Regions from separate parts of the Citricoccus parietis genome, predicted to be linked through region 1. Evidence: riboswitches for the same ligand, from Rfam matches in the RefSeq annotation. Region 1 holds a riboswitch; each other region holds the start of a gene.
What was found. A riboswitch is a leader RNA that binds a small molecule or an ion and turns the genes downstream of it on or off. The one in region 1 is predicted to bind thiamine pyrophosphate.
Positions count from the first base shown of each region.

Region 2: linked by a shared signal. The riboswitch ahead of ACFFIO_RS06810 (bifunctional hydroxymethylpyrimidine kinase/phosphomethylpyrimidine kinase) and the one ahead of ACFFIO_RS08900 (3-oxoacyl-ACP reductase) in region 1 are both predicted to bind thiamine pyrophosphate.
Region 3: linked by a shared signal. The riboswitch ahead of ACFFIO_RS16250 (ECF transporter S component) and the one ahead of ACFFIO_RS08900 (3-oxoacyl-ACP reductase) in region 1 are both predicted to bind thiamine pyrophosphate.

Region 1 covers NZ_JBHLWH010000026.1:26,325-30,505, reverse strand. The annotation lists gene ACFFIO_RS08915 (hypothetical protein) at 5-271, shown strand; partial or broken gene ACFFIO_RS08910 (LLM class flavin-dependent oxidoreductase) at 280-672, opposite strand; partial or broken gene ACFFIO_RS08905 (hypothetical protein) at 759-842, opposite strand; gene ACFFIO_RS08900 (3-oxoacyl-ACP reductase) at 865-1,629, opposite strand; TPP riboswitch at 1,676-1,779, opposite strand; gene ACFFIO_RS08895 (zinc-dependent alcohol dehydrogenase) at 2,057-3,232, shown strand; gene ACFFIO_RS08890 (pyrimidine dimer DNA glycosylase/endonuclease V) at 3,350-3,859, opposite strand; gene ACFFIO_RS08885 (TspO-related membrane protein) at 4,041-4,181, shown strand, end outside.
Region 2 covers NZ_JBHLWH010000019.1:99,158-103,338, forward strand. The annotation lists gene ACFFIO_RS06795 (S8 family serine peptidase) at 1-538, opposite strand, end outside; gene ACFFIO_RS06800 (AAA family ATPase) at 578-1,546, opposite strand; gene ACFFIO_RS06805 (helix-turn-helix domain-containing protein) at 1,606-1,917, shown strand; TPP riboswitch at 2,276-2,369, shown strand; gene ACFFIO_RS06810 (bifunctional hydroxymethylpyrimidine kinase/phosphomethylpyrimidine kinase) at 2,411-4,084, shown strand; gene ACFFIO_RS06815 (MFS transporter) at 4,081-4,181, shown strand, end outside.
Region 3 covers NZ_JBHLWH010000047.1:12,912-17,092, reverse strand. The annotation lists gene ACFFIO_RS16270 (Na+/H+ antiporter subunit E) at 1-471, shown strand, start outside; gene ACFFIO_RS16265 (MrpF/PhaF family protein) at 468-755, shown strand; gene mnhG (monovalent cation/H(+) antiporter subunit G) at 757-1,188, shown strand; gene ACFFIO_RS16255 (DUF4235 domain-containing protein) at 1,347-1,628, opposite strand; TPP riboswitch at 1,720-1,823, shown strand; gene ACFFIO_RS16250 (ECF transporter S component) at 1,915-2,634, shown strand; gene ACFFIO_RS16245 (ABC transporter ATP-binding protein) at 2,638-4,181, shown strand, end outside.

The sequences.
Region 1 (4,181 bases):
TGCATTGCCCTCCTCCGGCCGCGAGACGGCCCAGCAGCTGCCGCACCGTGGGCTCCTCGACCTCCACGATCCGCAGGATCGTCGCGTAGCGGCCCTGTGGACCGCTGAACCGCTCGAGCGGGGGCAGTTCGGGGACCGGGGCGTCCAGTTGCCAACCGGTGCAGTCCTGCCCGATGAAGGTGCCAGCTGGGCCAGGGGCTGCTTCGCGGGCAGCAGTGCGTCCGCCCGGGACTGCTTCGCCACGGCCTCCGCCTCCGTGGAGCCGACATAGGTCACGAGTCCGGGCACCACCGCCACCGATGCTGGGTCCCGTCCGGCTGAGCCGATGCGCTTCTTCAGGTCCGCATAGTCACTCTGGGCGGCGGGCAGGTCGTAGGCGACGGCATAGATGCCTTCGGCGTACCGGGCGGCCAGTTCGCGCCCCGGCCCGGAGGCTCCGGCATGGAACAGCACCGGGCGGCCCTGGGATGATCGCGGCACGGTCAGTGGGCCCGACACCCGGAAGTGCTCCCCGGCGTGGTCGATCGGCCGGACCAGGGCTGGGTCTGCGTACATGCCATCTGGTTCCAGGACCAGTGCCTCATCGTCCCAGGAGTCCCACAGCCGTAGCGCCACCTCGATGAACTCGGCGGCCCGCTCGTACCGCTGGCCGTGGCCGGGTAGCGCCTCCATTCCGTGATTGCGGGCCTCGGCATCGCGAACATGGACGTGACCACGTTCCAGCCCACCCGGCCGCCGCTGATGTGATCCAGTGACGCCAGCATCCGGGCCGCGAGGAACGGCTCGGAGAACGTGGTCGAGACGGTGCTGACCAGCCCCACGTGCGACGTGGAGCGGGCCATGGCCGTCATGCCGGTCCTCCACTCAATCCATGACCAGTCCGCCGTCGACCACCAGGTTCTGCCCGGTGACCGACCGGGCCCAGGGGCAGGCGAAGAACAGGACGGTGTCGGCGAACTCCTCCGGGGTGATGACCCGACCCAGGGGCGTGCCGGCGGCGATCGCCTCGAAGACCTCCTCGGGAGTGGCCGCGCTGGCGTCAGTGGTGCGTAACAGGCCCCCGGAGACCATGTTCACCGTGATGCCGTGCCGTCCCAGGTCCTTGGCCGTCGTGCGGGTGAGCGACAGCAGGGCCGCCTTCGCCGCTGTGTAGTCGTGGTAGGGCACCACGGGGTTCTGGAACAGGTTGGTGCCGACGTTGATGATCCGCCCGAAGCCCTTCTCCCGCAGGTACGGAAGGGCCGCCTGGATCGTGTTGAGCGCCCCCCGGACGCTGCCGGCGAACTGAGCGGCGAAGTCCTCCCAACCGATCTCCGTCACCCCCGGGCGGGCGTCGCCGTTGAAAGAGAAACCCATCAACGCACTGTTCACCACGGTCGTGACCGGGGCCCCGAAGTGCTCCCGTCCCGTAGCCAGCAAGGCGGCTACTTGCCCCGGGTCGGTGACATCGGCGGGCAGGGCCACGGCCCGGTCCGAACCGAACCGGGAGGCCAGCTCCTCAGCGGCCTGCCGGCTGGTGTGGTAGTTGACGAGAACCCGCGCCCCCTGACCGGCGAAGGCCTCGACGATGCTGCGGCCCAGGCCGCGACCCCCTCCGGTCACCAGGACAATCTGCTCTGCGATCTGCACGGACGCTCCTCAAGGCCGAGGCGAAGGAGCGCAGGCCCGGAGACAACGCCAACCGGGCGGACATCCCTTCGCCAGTACGAACTGGATCAGGTTCAACGGGTCTCATCTCAGCTGGTCGCCAGGTGGGCACCAGCACCCCGTGTCACTGGCCCCGAGCATAGCCGACCCCTTCTCAGCGGTAGGTCGTGGTGTCAGATCAGGAGCACATCACACCAGGGGCCAAGCCAGCGCGCAACATGTTCGCGATCACCCGCGCCAGACAGGTCGAGAGAACCACGAACTGACGAAAACTGCCGGACCCACGCACCGTTTATCGGGCAGTCCCAGTAGTAGGTTATCGGGCAGTCCCAGTAGTAGGGTCGGTTCGACCGAATATATCAGCAGGCTGCCGTTCCCGGTGGGGCGGCGGCCCTGAGAAGGAGGACAGATGAAGGCTTTGACATGGCAGGGAAAGCGTTCGGTGAGCGTCGAGGAGGTTCCGGATCCCCGCATCCAGCAACCCACGGACGCGATCGTGCGGATCACCTCGACCGCCATCTGCGGGTCGGACCTTCACTTGTACGAGGTGCTCACCCCGTTCATGGACAAGGGCGACATCATCGGCCACGAGCCCATGGGGATCGTGGAGGAGGTCGGCTCCGCCGTCACCCAGATCAAGGCCGGGGACCGCGTGGTGATTCCCTTCAACGTCTCCTGCGGCCACTGCTTCATGTGCAAGCAGGGCCTGCAGTCCCAATGCGAAACGACCCAGGTTCGGGAGTACAACAGCGGTGCAGTCTTCCTGGGCTATTCCCGCCTCTACGGCTCGGTGCCCGGCGGGCAGGCCGAGTACCTGCGCGTCCCGCACGCGGACTACGGGCCCATCAAGGTCCCGAACACCGGTGAGGACGAGCGCTACCTGTACCTCTCCGACGTGGTACCCACCGCCTGGCAGGCCGTGCAGTACGCCGCGCCCCCGCAGGGCGGCTCTCTGGCCGTGCTGGGCCTGGGCCCGATCGGCCAGATGTCCGCCCGGATCGGCCGCCACCTGGGCTACCGGGTACTCGCGGTGGACCCGGTCGCCGAGCGGCGGGCCATGGCCGAGCGCCACGGCATCGAGACCTTGGACTCCTCCGGCGAGGTGGCCGATCAGCTGAAGGACCTCACCGACGGCCGCGGCCCGGACTCCATGGTGGACGCGGTCGGGATGGAGGCCCACGGCTCTCCCGTGGCCGGGGTAGCCCACCAGGCCGTAGGGCTGCTGCCGTCCCCGCTGGGCCGCAAGGCGATGGAGACGGCCGGGGTGGACAAGCTCGATGCCCTTTACACCGCCATCGAGGCCGTCCGGCGCGGCGGGACGATCTCGATCAGCGGCGTATACGGCGGCATGAAGGACCCCCTGCCGATGCTCACGATGTTCGACAAGCAGATCCAGTTGCGCATGGGCCAGTGCAACGTGAAACGGTGGATCGACGACCTCCTTCCGCTGGTCGATGACCCCTCGGATCCGCTCGGCGTCCTGGACCTCAAGACGCACACCGCGTCGTTGGACGAAGCCCCGGAGATGTACGAGAAGTTCCAGAAGAAGCAAGACGGCTGTATCAAGGCCGTCCTCAAGCCATAGTCGTGGACCCGCACGGGAGTCCGATCCCTGCGGGGCCGGGCTCCGGCGCGTCATGGACCAACGCACTCACTGGGACACAGCCGCAAGCCGCCACAACCTCATTGAACAGTATGGGGATTAGCCCAGCCGCTCCCACGACTCAATGTCGCCCGGAACGACCTCGAACAACGGGTGGACCTGCGGCACGCTGATGCCGACCAGGCCTTCCAGCCGTTCCGGGGTCCGCTGGCCGATCTTGGCCAGGAGGTGCTTCCACTCGTAGGCGACCTGGCCTTCCGTCACCGGGATCTGGGCGACCGGGAGTCGGGGGACGCCGGAGAAGGTTCCGTCCACCGGGAGGTCCCGGCCGGCGTCGTGCGCCAGTCCCGACGCCGGATGGCCGGGTCGGTCGATCCGGGTCACGTCGAAGTTGTAGCCGCGTTCGGCGGCCTCCTCCGCTGTGACGAGGAGGAAGGCCCCGACTGCGGCGGCGGGGTCCGGGTGCGAACGGAACCGCACGAGCTGCGGATGCGAACGGTATCCCTTGGTGCGACCGGCCAGCACGGCCTGGGCCAGCAGTGCCTCGCGCCATCCACCGGTGAGTCCTTGGCGGTCCAGGTAACGGGGATGGAGACTCCACAGTCGCATGCCCCCATCATCCCGCAGCCGACCGTTCTCACCGGACCTAACCCGCCTGACCGCACGAACGCGCACCGATACGTGACGTCGAGCCATGTCACCCGGCCGATCCAGCCTTTTATCTCGATGATCGAAATGGTTAGCTCGAATCACGTGCACGAGGACTGACCTGCCACCCGAGGAGAGACCCATGGATGCCACTGCCCCACGGACCACCGGACTTGCGATTCCGTTGCTGGTGCTCGTCAGCGGGATCGTCGCCACCGCCGGGGCGTTCCTCGGCAGCGGGGTACTCGGCGGCACGCCGATCGCCGAGGCGGCCGGTGGGTGG
Region 2 (4,181 bases), on a different contig from region 1:
CAATTGACGTCGGCCAGAGAACAATGTCGACGTCCATAACGGAGCCCTCGATGGGGGAGGATAGGCCCTGCAAACGATCGTCTCGGTTGTATAGCTCTACGCCTTTGATGTTTTTTAGCGCTTCGCGTAAAGCCTGAGACCCGGCCGTGAAGTCCTCCGGGTTGTCCAGGAACCCCCCAACATACTCGTTGAAGGCCATTCGTGCTTGTGAGTCGGTGAGCGCGAAATATCGCTTTTCTTCGCTAACAGCGAGCGGCACCATGCCGACTCCGTTGAATGCGTTGCTAGTGAAGGGGGCAGAGCCCGAAAACTTAAGCACGACGTCGCCGAGATAAGGTGCTTCAGGGTCAGTATCAACTTCATCGTTGACGGTAGAGCTGAAGATGCCGGGCGTGGAAGACTCCAATCCTTCCAGAACTCCGCGGAGATTCTTGGCATGTGCCGAAAAATCGAATGGAGGTGGATCCGGATCAAATCGACGCAGGGGCCTCTTCGAAGGTAAATCCAAGTGATGGGGGAGCTTTAGATGATCGGCCACACTATGAGAATACGACAATGACCAGCCAAGGGCAGCACATCATAACCAGCGTCGGGAGATTGTCTCCGTCAAAGCGAAATTAATGTCTGTGTCGCCAATGCGCTTTCTTCCTTCGAGTAGAGCATGGCGTTTGGCGGAAACGGCAAAGTACTCAGTAGCCGCATGGGGTAGACCGACTAGTTCTTCAACGTAGTGCCGCGCAAGTGATGCGCCGTTGTTCGGTAGCAAGCGTCCCAGCAACGCTGATACTTGTCGCGAGTCTGGAAGTCCGAGTTCGATTACCGAGTCGAATCTACGCCAGAGTGCGGAGTCAAGAATCTGTGAGTGATTGGTAGCGGCGACTATCAGGGATGGGCCACTGTACGTGTCGATCTGCTGCAGGACGGCATTTACAACCCGCCGCAACTCTCCGTGGTCTGACGTATCGCCCCGCATTTTGCCGAGACTGTCGAACTCATCGAGGAAAAGAACATAGGACCCGGTTGAGGCGAAATCGAAAAGGTTTGATAGATTCGCAGCGGTCTCACCTAAGTAGCTCGAAATGAGTCCTTCAACTCGAGCGGTGACGAGAGGGCGCCCTAGTTCGTGTGCGATTCCTGAAACTGCCGATGTCTTCCCGCATCCTGGCGGTCCTGACAGAAGCAACCTATTGCGCCTTGGTAGGCCAGCCGCATCAAGGGCAGGCCAATTTCTGACTTCATGAGCAAGTCGTTCCAAAGAGGCAGCGACGCTACGGTCCAGCACGAGGTCGCTCAAGTATCGCTGTGGGTATTCCACGCGAGCAAGCGGTAGTGAACTGTCCCTATCGAGGGGTGGCTCGAGTGCGGGGGCATGCTCGGATGCGCCAACGCCTGCATTCGCGGCTAGCGCTGAACGAAGCTCGCGTGCGAGGACGGTGTGCTTCTTCGCCTCCTCTTCCTGAATGATGGCTTGGGCGGCTCGACGAAATTTCAAGTCGTCTCGCTGCCCGTACGCAGCGATCATGTCGCGGATATGCCTGCCTGCCATGCATCCGAGTGTATCACGTCATCTATGCAGAGTTACTATTAGTTTGGTAACTTGGTTGCATGGTGGGACGTAGGAGCAAGGGAACTTTTCCTTATGCTGAAAGAAGTTTAGAGCTGGGACGGCTTCTTAAGAGTGAGCGACAACATGTACTAAAAATTTCGAGGCGAGAGCTCGCTGAGAGGTCAGGGGTGGCGGAGTCGAGCATTCAAGCGATCGAGGACGGGCGCACATTGGAGCCGGGATTGTTTACCGTGATCTCGCTTGGCGTGGCGCTGGGTTTAGACCTCGGCGACATGATGCGATCTCTGACTGGGGCAGTTCATCGGAAGACGCTCTCGCCAAATCGAAGCGCGAAGGATGAAGCAGCCTGACGGTGAGTGTCACTTTCTGTATTGGAGTTTGATTGATTCCGGACGCTGGAGAAAGCGGGACTCGCGGCATGTATAAGTGCCAAGAGAGTATGGCTGGAGCATTTCCCGCCGCTATTCGTCGGCGCGTTCCACGGCCGGCGGACCAGCTGAACAGTGATCGCGATGGCCTCCAAGGCGGGTCAGGCGACCACGAGATCGAACTGGCGGTAGGCGAAGTTGCGCAGGCCTCCCCGCCGATCCTGACAGCCATGGCGGACAGGTCGATTGGGAGATGGTCGTGAACGTGGGGCCTAGGATTAGCGGGCCCAACGCTCCATGACGTCCGGAATCCACCCACCGCATGACCGGTCTAAACTGGGCCGTGGACACGGGGTGCGCCGGCCGGCGCTGAGATAACACCCGTGGAACCTGATCTAGTTCGAACTAGCGAAGGGATGTCCGCGTGACTTCTTCTTGCCCTACCCAATTTTCACCCAGCTCCGCCCTGCCCGCAGTGCCACGAGTGCTCTCGATCGCCGGGACCGATCCGACCGGGGGTGCCGGCACTGCCGCGGACCTCAAGTCGATCACCGCCGCAGGCGGTTACGGCATGAGCGTCGTGACCGGCCTGGTCGCCCAGAACACCCACGGCGTGCGGGACCTCCACGTCCCGCCCGTAAAGTTCCTCGCCGCCCAGCTGCACGCCGTCAGCAGTGACGTCACCCTCGACGCCGTCAAGACCGGCATGCTCGGCACCGCGGAGATCATCGCCACGGTCGCCGTCTGGCTGGACGACGTCCGGCCCCCGATCCTCGTCGTCGACCCGGTCATGATCGCCACCAGCGGGGATCGCCTGCTGCAGCCCGAGGCCGAGCAGGCCATGGTCACCTTCTGCCGCCGCGCGACCGTGGTCACCCCCAACATCGACGAGCTCGCCGTGCTCACCGGCTCGCCCCGCGCCGCCACCGAGGACGAAGCCCTCGACCAGGCCGCCCGCTGGTCCGCGGAGATGGGGGTGGCCGTCATCGTGAAGACCGGGCACCTGGACACCCTGACCGTCACCAACACCTGGCTGTCTCCGGACGGCACCCGCATCGCCGTGCCCTCCACCCGCGTGGACACCACCAGCACGCATGGCACCGGCTGCTCCCTGTCCTCCGCCCTGGCCACCCGCCTCGGCTGTGGGGACACCCCCGCCGCCGCCCTCGCCTGGGCCACCGACTGGCTCCACGAGTCCATCAGCCACGGCGCCGCCCTGCGCGTCGGCTCCGGCCACGGCCCCGTGGACCACGGCCACCGCGCCCGCCGGCTGGCGGCCGCCGCCTCTTCCGCCCCCTGGATCACGCCCGACGCCGTCCCCCACCTTCTCGAGACACCTGCGGACCTGGGTACCTCGCGGGCCGGCAACGACGGCGGACCCGCGCCAGCCGTCGCTTCCGCCGGCCCGTGGACCGCCGCGCTCTGGGCCGCCGGCGAGGAGACCACCGCCGCCATCGCCGACTCGGACTTCGTCCGCGCCCTCGTGGACGGCAGCCTGCCGAAGCACGCCTTCGGGTTCTACCTGACCCAGGATGCGCTGTATCTCAACGGCTACGCCCGGGCCCTGGCCGCACTCGCCGCCCGCAGCACCGACCCCGCCGCGCAGGTCTACTGGTCCCAGGCCGCCACCGGGGCCCTCACGGAGGAGGCCGAGCTGCACCGCGGCTGGCTCGGCCGCAACAGTGAACCTGCCCCGACGCCAGCGCCCAGCCCGGTGACCGCCGCCTACACCGACTTCCTGCTGGCCACCGCCCTCGGCGAGGACCGGGCCGTCGGCGTGGCCGCCGTGCTGCCCTGCTTCTGGCTCTACGCGCAGGTCGGGGCCGCCCTGCCCGCCGTCCCCGCCGACCACCCCTACGCCGCCTGGCTGGACACCTACCGGGACCCCGGCTTCGTCACCGCCACCGAACAGGCGCTGGCCCAGCTCGAGTCTGAGATGGCTGCTGCCTCCCCGGCCGTGCGTGCCACCGCGACGCGGGCGTACCTGACTGCCTGCCGCCACGAGCTCGAGTTCTTCGACCAGGCGCTGCGCATCGAACCCGGCGAGGCTAGTGCTGTCCAAGGAACCGCAATCGGCACCACCCGCAGCCCCGGAAGCACCAGCCCCAGCAACACTGCCGCCGCCCAGCTGGCCGGGAGCACCCGGTGACGGCCGCTGCCACGGCGCCGGCCGCCGTCGTGCACCTGCCCCCGGAGGGCAAGGCCGCCCTGCGGGCCGGGGTGGTGGGCAACTGGATCGACAACAT
Region 3 (4,181 bases), on a different contig from region 1:
GGCGTCGTGTTCTCGATGCTGACGTTGAGCTTCTACCGGCTGCCGCGCGTGAACTTCTCGGACCGGTTCAACCTCTGGTACTTCCTGGTCTTCACGGTCCGGTTCCTCTGGCACGTGGTGACTGCGTCCATCTCGGTGGCCTGGGACGCCATCACCCAGGGGCCCAAGATCGTCAACTCCGTGGTGGCGGTCCCGCTGCGCAGCCACGACGACCTGATCGTCACGCTCACCGGCCATGCGCTGGCCCTGGTGCCCGGCTCCCTCGTCATCGACGTGGATCGGCCCAGCTCCACCCTGTACCTGCACTGCCTGAACGTGGACAACGCGGAGGCGGTCGAGGCCTACCGGGCCCAGGCCCTGAGCACCGAGGCCGCGATCATCCGGGCGATCGGCTCCAAGGCGGACCTGGCCCTGGTGCAGGAGGACGAGGCGCGCGGCGCCGAGCCCATGGCGGGGAGGAGGCTCCGATGACGATGCTGGAATGGGCGGGGATCATCTGCCTGGTACTGCTGGGCGTGGGAGCCCTGGCGGCGATCTACCGGATCGTTCGCGGGCCCTCGATCCTGGACCGGGCCATCGCCACGGACGTGCTGTTGATCGTCATCTCGTCCGCGCTGTGCGTGGAGATGGCCGTGCACCACCACACGGACAACATCGTGTTCGTGGTGGTGGCCTCCGTGATCGGCTTCGTGGGATCGGTGACGCTGTCCCGGTTCGCGGCCGAGGCCAGGAAGGAGCCGAGTGAACGTGCCTGACATGGACTGGATCCAGATCTCAGACGGAGTCGCAGCAGTGCTGCTGGTGCTCGGTGCCCTGATGTCCACCGTGGCCGGGATCGGCCTGTTCCGGTTCCCGGACCAGCTCTCCCGCATGCACGCTGGGACCAAGCCCCAGGTCCTGGGCCTGTTGCTGATGCTGCTGGCCCTGGCCTTCGCCTGGCGGGCCTGGGTGTGGGTCCCCGTGCTCGTGCTGGCGTGGGTACTCCAGATGCTCACCGCCCCGGTCTCCGCCCACCTCGTGGGCCGAGCGGGATACCGGACCAAGCACCTCAAGAAGGAGTACCTCTACGTGGACGAGCTCGCGGACGTGGTCGCCAGCCATGACGATGCCGGCAAGCCCGCGGCCTCGGCGCCGGACCAACGGACCGTACCGAGGGAGGACCCCACCGACCACGGGGGCCGGGACTAGGCGCTACTGTCCTCCGGATTCTGGTTGGCCTGCCCGCCCGGGCCGCGCCCGTGCCCGCGCGCCCGGTGCGGCCATCGGAGAACGCGACGGCCGGCGTCGGGCCCGGTCAACGGTGCCCGACGCCGGCCGCTGGCTGACGCTGTACAGGTCGGCTCGGCTCACACCTCGGCGGCGCCGGCCTTCTTGGGGGAGCGGGACTTCATCGACTCGATGGCCTTGTGGGCGCCGCGCTGGGAGGTGACCCGGATCAGGGCGGTGATGCCGGCGGAGATCGTGGCGAAGGTGATGGCACTCCACATGTTCGCCTCGGTGTCCTCCGCGTCCTTGGGGGCGTCATGGCCGGTCACCTTCCGCCAGGTGAACTCGACGACCTTGGTGCCGACATAGCCGCCGACGACGGTGATCGCGGTGCTGACGATCTTGTCCGTGAGATTGTTCATGGGGTGTCCTCCCGGCTTGACTGCATGGTCGTTCCCCAGCCTATCGGGTCGGTGGATCGACCGGGCCTCGTGGACTATGCTGGCTGGACACTGTGAACGACAGGGGAGCACCTTCGGGTGCTGAGAGTGCGCCCAGCGCAGACCCTCGAACCTGCTCCGGTTAGCACCGGCGAAGGAAGTCGAGTTCTCTGATGGAACGTCAGGAACCGTCCACCGGCATTCGTCTTCGAGTGCCCTCGGCGTACCGTTCCGTCCCCCTCCTTGCATCCTTGAGGAGGAACACCACATGGTCTCCATGAAGACCGGCAACACCCCGCACCACCCCGGCGCAACCCCCGGGCACGACGCCGGCCACGCGCCGTCCGCCGACACCGGCGGCACGACCGGCACCGGCCGGGCAGCCCGCAACGCCGCCCCGAACCGGCGCTCCTGGCGGGTGGTGGACATCGTCGTGGCGGCCGTCATCGCGGTGGCCTCCGGCGTCATCTTCTGGGCCTGGAACCTCGCCTATGCCGGGCTGAGCCCCGCCTTCGCGGCCTTCCCGCCGTCCTCCGCCCTGGTGGCCGGAATGTGGCTGTTCCCGGCCGTGCTCGGCGGACTCATCATCCGCAGACCCGGGGCCGCGCTGTTCACCGAACTGGTGGCCGCAACGGTCTCTGCCCTGCTCGGCTCCCAGTTCGGCCTGACCGTGCTGGCCTCCGGCGTGGTCCAGGGCCTCGGGGCCGAACTGATCCTGCTGGCCTTCCTCTACCGCCGCTTCACGTTGCCCGTGGCACTGCTCGCCGGCCTGGTCACGGGGATCTTCGGTGGTATCAATGACGCGTTCATCTTCAACTGGTTCCCCGAGTACACGCTGGACTGGAAGCTGATCTACGTGGGACTGGTGGGCGTGTCCGGGCTGGTGATCGCCGGCCTGCTGTCCTGGCTGGCCACGCGTGGTCTCGCGGCCACGGGGGCCCTGTCCGCCCTGGCCTCCCGCCGTGCCCACCAGGAGCCGGTGGCCTGAGCGGTGCCGGGAGCGCGCATCACCGCCGCGGACTGGGGCTGGCGCCACGCCGGCCGGCCGGTCCCCGCCGTCGCGGGGCTGGACCTGGAGGTGCCGGCCGGGCAGAAGGTCCTGCTGGCAGGCCCCTCCGGTGCCGGCAAGTCCACCCTGCTCTACGCCCTCGCCGGGGTGCTGGATCCCGCCGACGAGTCCGAGGAGACCGGTTCCCTGCGGGTGGACGGCGCCGTATCGCGTGAGCTGCGCGGCCACGCCGGGCTGGTGCAGCAGGATCCCGAGACCCAGGTGATCCTGTCCCGGGTCGGCGATGATGCGGCGTTCGGCGCCGAGAACCTGCAGGTGCCGCGGGAGCAGATCTGGGACCGCGTCCGGGACGCACTGGACGCCGTGGGACTGGGTGAGGACCAGGGGATCTCCCTGGCCCGGGACACCTCGCGACTCTCCGGCGGGCAGAAGCAGCGCCTCGCCCTGGCCGGGATCCTGGCGATGCGCCCGCCGCTGATCCTGCTGGACGAGCCGACCGCGAACCTGGATCCGTCCGGGGTGCTGGAGGTCCGCGACGCCGTGCTCGCCGTGGTCGAGCGGACCGGCGCGACCCTGCTCGTGGTCGAGCACCGCCTCGCCGTGTGGGCCGACCATGTGGACCGCATGCTCGTCGTGGAGCCCGGCGGCGGGATCAGCCACGACGGTCCCCCGGGCGAGCTCCTCGCCCCGGGCCCCGTCCGGGATGAGCTGGCCGCGGCGGGCGTCTGGGTGCCCGGCCGTGTTCCGACACCGATTACCCCCACCCCTCGCAACTGGAGGTCGAATTCGCACCGGAATGGGCCTGGTACCGACCCAAATCCGGGCGATATTGACCTCCAGTTGCAGGGGGGCGCGGAAAGAATCAACAGCACGACGGCGGCGCCCCCCGGTGCGCTGTTGACCGCCCGTGGCCTGGCCGTCTCCCGGGAGCCAGTGACACCGGGATGGCGCCGGCGCTTCGGTCCCACCCCGAAGCCGGTCCAGCGGGACCTGGACCTGGAGCTGGGAGCCGGCGAGGCCGTCGTCGTGACCGGTGCCAACGGCAGCGGCAAGTCCACGCTGTTGCTGACCCTGGCCGGACTGATCCCCTCCCACGCGGGCACGCTCACGGCGGGGGCCGCGCTCAAGGGGGAGCGAGCCGGCCATCTGCCGGACGACCCGCACCGGTGGAAGGCCGCTGACCTGGTCAGCCGGATCGGCACGGTCTTCCAGGAACCCGAGCATCAGTTCGTCGCGACCACCGTGCGGGACGAGCTGTTGTTCGGTCCCCGCCATGCCCGCGATCCCGAGACCGGGCAGCGGCTGTTCACGGACGAGGAGGCAGCCGCGCGGGTAGATGGGCTGCTGGCGGAGCTGAATCTGGAAGCGCTGGCCGAGGTCAACCCGTTCACCCTTTCCGGCGGGGAGAAGCGGCGGCTGTCCGTCGCCACGGTGCTGGCCGCCGGGCCTGAGGTGGTGTTCCTCGACGAGCCGACCTTCGGCCAGGACGCCAACACGTGGGCCGTGCTCACGGGCTTGCTGCGCGG